2 regions of the Roseobacter denitrificans OCh 114 genome follow, and region 2 is predicted to be linked to the other one. Evidence: riboswitches for the same ligand, from Rfam matches in the RefSeq annotation. Region 2 holds a riboswitch; the other holds the start of a gene.
What was found. A riboswitch is a leader RNA that binds a small molecule or an ion and turns the genes downstream of it on or off. The one in region 2 is predicted to bind thiamine pyrophosphate.
Positions count from the first base shown of each region.

Region 1: linked by a shared signal. The riboswitch ahead of thiM (hydroxyethylthiazole kinase) and the one ahead of thiD (bifunctional hydroxymethylpyrimidine kinase/phosphomethylpyrimidine kinase) in region 2 are both predicted to bind thiamine pyrophosphate.

Region 1 is NC_008209.1:3,471,570-3,475,661, reverse strand. It holds gene thiD (bifunctional hydroxymethylpyrimidine kinase/phosphomethylpyrimidine kinase) at 1-442, opposite strand, end outside; gene thiE (thiamine phosphate synthase) at 439-1,083, opposite strand; gene thiM (hydroxyethylthiazole kinase) at 1,080-1,853, opposite strand; TPP riboswitch at 1,901-1,989, opposite strand; gene RD1_RS16600 (TRAP transporter substrate-binding protein) at 2,255-3,229, shown strand; gene RD1_RS16595 (TRAP transporter small permease) at 3,297-3,791, shown strand; gene RD1_RS16590 (TRAP transporter large permease) at 3,778-4,092, shown strand, end outside.
Region 2 is NC_008209.1:718,373-722,464, reverse strand. It holds gene RD1_RS03430 (thiazole synthase) at 1-332, opposite strand, end outside; gene thiS (sulfur carrier protein ThiS) at 334-531, opposite strand; gene RD1_RS03420 (FAD-dependent oxidoreductase) at 509-1,489, opposite strand; gene thiD (bifunctional hydroxymethylpyrimidine kinase/phosphomethylpyrimidine kinase) at 1,486-2,265, opposite strand; TPP riboswitch at 2,322-2,425, opposite strand; partial or broken gene RD1_RS21240 (hypothetical protein) at 2,608-2,891, opposite strand; gene RD1_RS03410 (PfkB family carbohydrate kinase) at 3,172-4,041, opposite strand.

The sequences.
Region 1 (4,092 bases), 1.4 Mb from region 2:
TGCCAAGCAGATGTGCCGCTTCGGGCAGGTTGGGTGTCAACACGGTCGCGATCGGCAAAAGCGCGCAGCGCAGGGTATCGACCGCCTCCGGTTCCAACAAGGCCGCGCCCCCTTTGGCAATCATCACCGGGTCAAGCACGATGGGAATATCGCCGTGGCCCTGCAACGCATCTGCCACAGCGGCTGCGATCACGGCATTGGCGATCATGCCGATCTTCACCGCATCCACACGGATGTCGTCGAAGATGGCTTTGATCTGGGCCTGCACAAAGGCGGGCGGGATCAGGTGAATGCCGCTCACGCCTTGCGTGTTCTGTGCGGTCAAAGCTGTGATGGCGTTCATGGCAAAGGCGCCATTGGCGGAAATGGCCTTGATGTCGGCCTGAATGCCTGCGCCTCCGGAAGGGTCAGACCCGGCGATACTGAGGACGTTGGGTATCATGCTTTATGCTCCGGTTTGAAACTATGAAAAGCGCCAGCCGCCGCCTGTGGATCGGGCTGACCACAGATGGCGGACACGACGGCCATGCCATCGGCACCGCTGGCCGCGACGGCGTTGGTATGGTCGTGTTTCAGACCCCCGATCGCGACAGTGGGCAGGGGCGACAGCGCGACCAGACCCGCCAGCCCGTCAAAACCGATGGGCTGCGCGTGGTCATCTTTCGTTGCCGTCCCAAAAACGGGCCCCAGCCCGAGGTAGTCCACCAGCGTGGGGTCTGCATCGCGCACGGTTTGCGCGGTTTCGCAGGACAGGCCCAGAATTCTGCCGGGGCCAAGCATCGCGCGTGCCTCAGCGGGGGTAATGTCGCCCTGACCGATATGCGCACCGTCCACATCTGTGGCCACGGCGGCGACGACATCATCGTTGATGACCAGTGGCACGCCGCTGCTCTGCAGGGCATTCTTGAGCGCGATGGCAAGCTCAATGCGCTCTGGGGTCTTTGCGTGTTTGTCGCGCAACTGCACCATCGTCACCCCTCCGGCCACGGCACGCTGAACCGTGTTCATAACACCGGCCTCGGCGCAAAGCTGCGGGTCCGTCACGAGATAAAGCCGCAAACGGTCTTTGAGCAGCCCCGTCATCTTATGACCTGCGCCAGTTCAAAAGGTTGCGTATTGGCAAGCGCGTCCAGAAAATGCATCTGGAAACTGCCCGGCCCGTCGGCGCGCTGTGCAGCCGTGCTGCCTGCTACCTTGAAATGCGCAAGTGCGGCCAGCGCTGCGTCAAAGGCCGGGCCTGTGGCCGCATATGCGCCCATCAGCGCCGTCTGTGAACAGCCCAAAGCCGTGACCTGCGGCATCAGGGACGAGCCGCCGGAAACCTGCGCTTCCCGCGTGCCGTCGGTCAGATAATCAACGGGTCCGGTGATTGCGACGACTGTGCCGAACTGTGCCGCCAGCTTTTTCGCCGCGCCTTGTGCTGCGTCTACACTGTCCCCGCTGTCCGCACCTTTACCGGCCCCCGTTTCCCCGGTCAGCGCCAGTATCTCGGAGGCATTGCCGCGCAGGATCGTGGGGCGCTGCGCAAGCAGTTGCTGGGCCGCTTCTCTTCGATATACGGAAATGAAATGTGCAACAGGGTCCAGAACCCATGGGATGTTTTGCGCGCTCGCTGTTGCTGCCGCCGCCATCATGCTGGCCTGCCAGGGGGTGGAAATCGTTCCGATGTTGATCGTCAGCGCACCGCAAATCGGCGTAAATTCGGCAATTTCTTCGGGGGCGTGCACCATGGCAGGCGATGCGCCCGCTGCCAGGACCACGTTCGCGGCGATGTTCATCGCCACGTAATTCGTTATGCAGTGCACCAAAGGGTTCTGGTCGCGCAAAGCCGTCAGCAGGTCGTGTGGAGCCATCTGTTTTCCTCGTTTCGCGGGCGAAAAGAGGCGTGATCCATGTAGCATAAATGCTCATGTGACCTCCCTCCGCCAGCATTATCTGGTTCAGGTTCAAAGGGTACGTCTCAGCTTTTCAGCGCCCCTGGTGATGCGACGGCTATTTGTTTTCGCGCGCGTCGTCAAACGGATTTGGCCCAAAGCGATTTATTCGGCGGCCGACACGCGGCCCGCTGCAGGACGCGCGCCAATCTGCACATCCCTGCCGCTTGAGGCGACGCCTTGCGATCCGCCGACGGGAAGGTTTATCCGATTGCACCCGGTTTAGTAAGTAAACAGTTGTTGCGTTATCGGTCGGACTTGACCCATACTGAGTGTATAGGGCGACGTTTGAAGAGCCGCCATAAAACTGGGAGGATTTTATGAAATACCTTGCTGTAGCAACATGCATTGCATTGGCGTCGGGGGCCACGACGACTTCGGCGACCGAACTCGTGGGCGCTGTGCAGTTTGATGAAAACCACGCCTTTACAAAAGCGCTTAGAGAATTCGAGCGTGTTGCAGGTGAATGCTCCGGGGGGTCGCTGACGTTTGATCTGCACCTGAACTCAGAGCTTGGACTTGAGAAGGATTACTTCGAAAACATGAGCCAGGGCATTGCGGTGGATTACGCCATTGTCAGCCCGTCGCATATGTCGACCTTTTCGCAAAAGGCACCCTTAATGGACATGCCGTTCCTGTTCCGCGACCTTGATCACTGGAATGCGGTGATGGAACAGGATGCGCTCGCGCCCCTTGCCGCGGATGTTTTGGCGCAGGCGGATGTGCGGCTGATCGGCTATGCGGGCGGTGGCACGCGCAACCTGATCGTAAACAAGCCCGTGACCACGATGGAAGAACTCGAAGGGCTGCCGATGCGCGTCATGGGAGCACCGATCCAGACCCGTATTTTCGAAGCCATCAAGGCGGCCCCCTCGGTCATCGCCTACAGCGAAGTGTATAACGCCATCCAGACCGGCGTGATCGACGCGGCTGAAAACGAGGCCGCAGGCATCGAACAGATGAAGTTCTATGAAGTCGGGCCGGAAATTTCGCTGACGCGCCATGCGATCACGGTACGTCCGATTGCGTTTTCGAACGCGACCTTTGAGCGGCTGACACCGGAAGAGCAGGCCTGTGTGATGGAAGCGGGCAAGGCCGGTGGCAAGCTGGGCCGCGATATTGAAAGCGGACAGGACAGTGAAAAGCTCGCGGCGATGGAAAAGGCGGGCTTGCTCCAGACCCATGAGTTCGTGGAACGCGACAAGCTTCTGGAACTCGCTGGTCCTGTCAAGCGGGCCTACGCCGAGGAACTCGGCGCCACGGATGTGCTTGAAGCGATCGAAGCGGTGAACTGATCCACCCGGGTTCCGCGCCTCACGGTGCGGAACCCAACCCTTTCTCTTGCAAAAAACGAGACGCGCTATGCGTATGTTTCTGGAAGGCTACTACCGCCTTCTGAAAATCCTCATCACCTTGTTGATGGCCGCGCTGATCGTGCCGGTCACGATGCAGATTCTGAGCCGCTATACAGGCATGGTGCCGCGCTATATCTGGACGGAAGAGATCGCGCGCTTCTGTTTTGTATGGATTATCCTGATCGGTGCGATGATCGCTGTTCGGGACGGCACGCATTTCGACGTTGATGTATTGCCCCATACGCAGAACCGATACGTTGAATTTGCGTCAAAACTGTTTGTGCACCTGTCCATTCTTGTGATGGCGCTGTCGTTCCTGTGGTGGGGGCGCGATTTCTTTGTGCTTGGTGCACGTCAACAATCCGAAATATCAGGTCTGCCCATGTGGATGATCTATGTCGCCTGGCCCATCGCGGGGGGCACATGGGCGATATTCACCGTTGAGCGCATATTCGATGATTTTCAGGCGCTGAAGACTGGAGCGATTGATGGGGCCGGGTGAAGTCGCTGCCATTCTGTTTGGCACCTTTGGGATCCTTGTCGCGCTGCGTGTGCCGGTCGCTTTTGCGCTGGGGCTGGCCGTGGTGCCGGTCTTTTTCATCGAGGATCGCCTGACGCCCGTGCTGCTCATGCGCGAGATGTTCAAAAGCTACAACGCCTTCATCCTGCTGGCGGTCCCGTTCTTTCTGCTGGCGGCCAACCTGATGAATGCGGCGGGCATCACCGACCGGCTGATCCGGCTGGCGCGTGCGATGGTGGGGCATCTGCCGGGTGGGGTGGGGCATGTGAATGTGGTTGTCTCC
Region 2 (4,092 bases):
AAGGGATCAGGTTGCAATGTATCGGTGTGGCCGATGACCTCGAGCTTGATCCAGTTGGTGTCGAACAACTCGCGCGCCATCTGGGCAGTGGTCACGGCCTCGCGCACCGAATAACAGCCTGCGGTGTTGGGAAGCACGGCGACACCCAGATCCCGGATCAACCCCCAGAAATCCTGCCCCGCCTGATCACCACCCGCCTCGCGCCGCACTGAAACCGTGGCAATCCCTGCGTCCGAGCGGCGAAAAGCATCCGCCAAAATTGCGGGCGACGGGTATTGCGCGGTGCCCAGCATCAGCCGGGATGTCACTTCTGTGCCGTAAAAAATGGGCATTCTATCCTCCTTGTCGCGGGGCCACGATTTCGACGCGATCCCCCTCTTGCAAAGAATTCTCGGCGCGCTGATGCCTGGACACGAATGTCTCGTTCAGCGAGGTGGCCACCTTGGCCTCAGCCTTCCCAAGCTCTTCCAAGAGCGCGGCCAGTGTGGGCGCGCCTGTCTCAAGTGCTTCACCGTTCACGATGATCTTCATACCAAACCTCCGGTATCTTGCCCTTTTGCAACAGGTCCGCCGTCATCTGCGCTAGTGCAGGTGCAAGCAGAAATCCGTGCCGAAACAGACCGTTTACATAAATCACATCACCAATCCGCCGGATGCGCGGTTGGTTGTCTGGAAAGGCAGGGCGTGCATCCACGCCAATTTCCAACAGCTCTGCCTCACCAAAAGCGGGGTGCAGGGCGTAGGCCGCATTCATCAATTCCATAACAGACCGCAGCGTCGCGCGCCCGCGTTCGCCGGTTTCGATCTGGGTCGCACCCAACATGAAGACATTGTCGCCACGCGGCACGATATACAGTGGAAATCGCGGGTGAAGCAGCCGCACGGGGCGCGACAGCGTCGCATCGGGGCAGCGGACCACAAGCATCTCGCCCTTCACGCCGCGCAAATCCGTGAGGGTATCGCGCGCAGCAAACCCGCGGCAGTCGATTACCTGACCGTTGGTATTGCCGCCAAAGCCCACGCCTCTTTGCTCCAGCCGCGCATGCAATCCGGTCAGTGTTGCACGAGGGTCAAGATGTCCCTCATCTGCCAAGAACAGCGCCTTGGAAAAACGTTCCGCCAAAAGCGGCTCGTACTCGGCGATCTGCGTTTTTGTCAGCGATGTCGCGGTCGGCGCACGGCGCGCAAAAGTTGCCAGATCGCTTTGATCGCGATTAAGCGCAACAACGAGCGTGCCCTTGTGATTTACAATCCCGCCTTGGCTTTCCCACCACCCTGCCGCTTTGCGGCCTTGACGCATGATCTCGGGCTCAGCACTCACGCCTTCACAATCGGGCGCCAGCATGCCGCCGGCCCACCAAGAACAGGCATGATCGCCGGGCGCGCCCTTGGGATCAATGAGTGTGACCTGCGCGCCGCGTGACGACAATTCTGCCGCCACTGCCAACCCGCAAACGCCGCCACCCAGAATGGTGAATGGGCCGCTCATTTCCAAAACGCGTGAAAGTGATGAACGGGCCCATGGCCCTGCCCGACGTGCAAGTCATCGGCATGCAAAATCGCTTGATGTAGCCACCTGTGCGCACGCGATACCGCATCGCTCAACGCCATACCCTGCGCGAGACCCGCCGCGATCGCAGAGGAATAGGAACATCCCGTGCCGTGGGTGTTAGGTGTATTCACCCGTGGGGCCGAAAACTCTTGCGTTCCTGTTTGCGAGACAAGATGGTCGGTGCAGGTCTCTCCGTCTGCATGTCCGCCTTTCATCAGAACTGCACCGACGCCATGCTCCAGAAGGGCGGCCGCCTGCGACTGCGTGCTGCCCGCGCCAACCAGTTTCGCCGCTTCAGGCAGGTTAGGTGTCAGCAGGGTCGCGCGTCCGAAAAGTGAAGATTTCAGCGCATTTATCGCATGATCGGCCAGCAGCGTATCACCTGATTTAGCAACCATCACAGGATCAAGCACAACCGGCCCATCATAGCCGGCCAGCGCATCCGCTACGGCTGCGATCAGCGACGGTGTGCCCAGCATCCCGATCTTGATCGCGTCTATATCGATATCATTCAGAACGGCTTTGATCTGCGCAGCGACGACCCCGTCCGGGATAGGATGAATGGCTGTAACGGCTGTGGTGTTCTGTGCGGTAACCGCCGTCACAACGGAGGCGGCATAAACCCCCATAGCCGAAAAAGCCTTGAGGTCGGCCTGAATACCAGCCCCGCCACCAGAGTCGGAACCAGCAATCGTTAACGCCCTTGCTACCATGTCGTAGCCCTCGGTTTAGGGGTCAGGAAGCTGAAGGGAGCAGGACAAAACGGATGCGAGTTCCGCAAGCTGTTCCCTCCGCCGGTCCTAACCGGTTCAGGTTCAATGGGTTTGCAGCTTGTGCATCTCAGCCCGGTTATGGGCACCCCAACAGATATGAGTGCACCTCTAAATTGATCGCGCAGAAGCGTCAAACGGATAAATGACCTCGCGAGGATTGTTCTGAATGTTTACGAAATTGGGCTTCGGAAAAGAAAATTGGTCACGACTATGAATTTTCTACCACGCGACGCCCACCCGCCATGGATATCGCCATTTCCCGCCGACCCGGATGTAAGTCGCGTCCACGTGCCATTTGTCGTTCGGCTTGGGGCGGACGCGCCGGATGCAGGCGGTAAAATCTGCGCCAAATCAATTGACGCAGAGTGGAATGGTTTCCGGCTCACGATGATATGCCGTTCCGCGCAAATGTCTTTGACTGCACTACTCAAAGCAAACCGATGGTATGCCCAGACCGCGTAGGCAATGACCTCACGAAGGGAGCAAAAACCCTTCAGGCGCGGCGGGCGGGATGGAATGTTAACTTGCCACCTGTAGCCGTCTTCGAAACGCTCGCAACTTGGCAATACCGCTCTGGCAGATTACGACAGATGGCAAGACATCACTCATGGCGCCCGTGTAGCTTTGTGAGGCGGCGGGCCAGCCAGCTGTGGGTTTGACCTTAGCACCCTGTCGGAAAGTTATATGCCGGTTCTGAACACGCGGATCACTGCCTTGCAGATAGACAATGCCATCAGGATCGAGGACCGCCGTCATCCTGTCCGCATGCGATTTAAAAATCATCCGCACCGCTATGAACGCGATGCGGCACCAAGTTGGCGTGAGCACAGCCGCCGACACCTCAGATCAACAGTCAAGGAAAGCCGCCACGTCTGTCTGATCTGGCATACGACCCCCGGGCATCGTCACTTTTGCAGCCGCCGCTGCGTTACCAAATTTTGCCGCCGCAACCGCAGTTTCGCCGCGCGCAAGGGCGAGCGTGAAAGCCCCATGCCACACGTCACCCGCGCCCAGAGTATCCACAGCATCCACCTTACAAGGCAAGACCTGCGTCAAGGTTACACCATCATGGCACAAGACCGGGCGCGCCCCGCGGGTAACTGCAACCCAGACACCCAGTTCATGGGCGACATCTGACAGGGCTGCCGCGTCGCAGGCCCCGGCATAATCGCTCAAGCCCTGTTCGGAAAAAATGATGTGGCTCGCCAATGGCAGAGCTTCGTGACACAGGCGCACCGGGCTTTCGGCATCAATCACACCCAATTTTCCGGCCATCCGCGCCGCTCGCAAGATACGAACGGCAGCGCCGGGCCAGCGGGTATCGACCAGGGCGGCATCATGATCAAATTGGATGTCAGGCGTTTCAGGAAACAGTGCTTGCGCGCGGTGGTTGATGATTGTGCGCTCACCGGCATCGCTGACGATCACGGCGGATCGCGCTGTACCCGTGCCCGCTATCGTTTGTAGGTGGTCCGTGCCAATGCCCCGTGCGCAAAGGGTTTCCCGCACATGCGCGCCTAACGCGTCATCGCCGACGCAGCCTTTTAGATCCACACGTCCACCAAGCTTTGCAATCGCAGAGGCTGCCAGCAACGCACCACCGCCGGGCATCATACGCGACATCCGCGCCTGGTGCTTGTTTCCCTCGACTGGGAAACCATCTGTCTCAAATGTAAAATCAACGGTAATCAGACCGGCGCAGAGGATATGGGGCACTGCAAGACCTAAGTGACTATTTTCAACAACAGTCTAACATGTTAGCTTGAC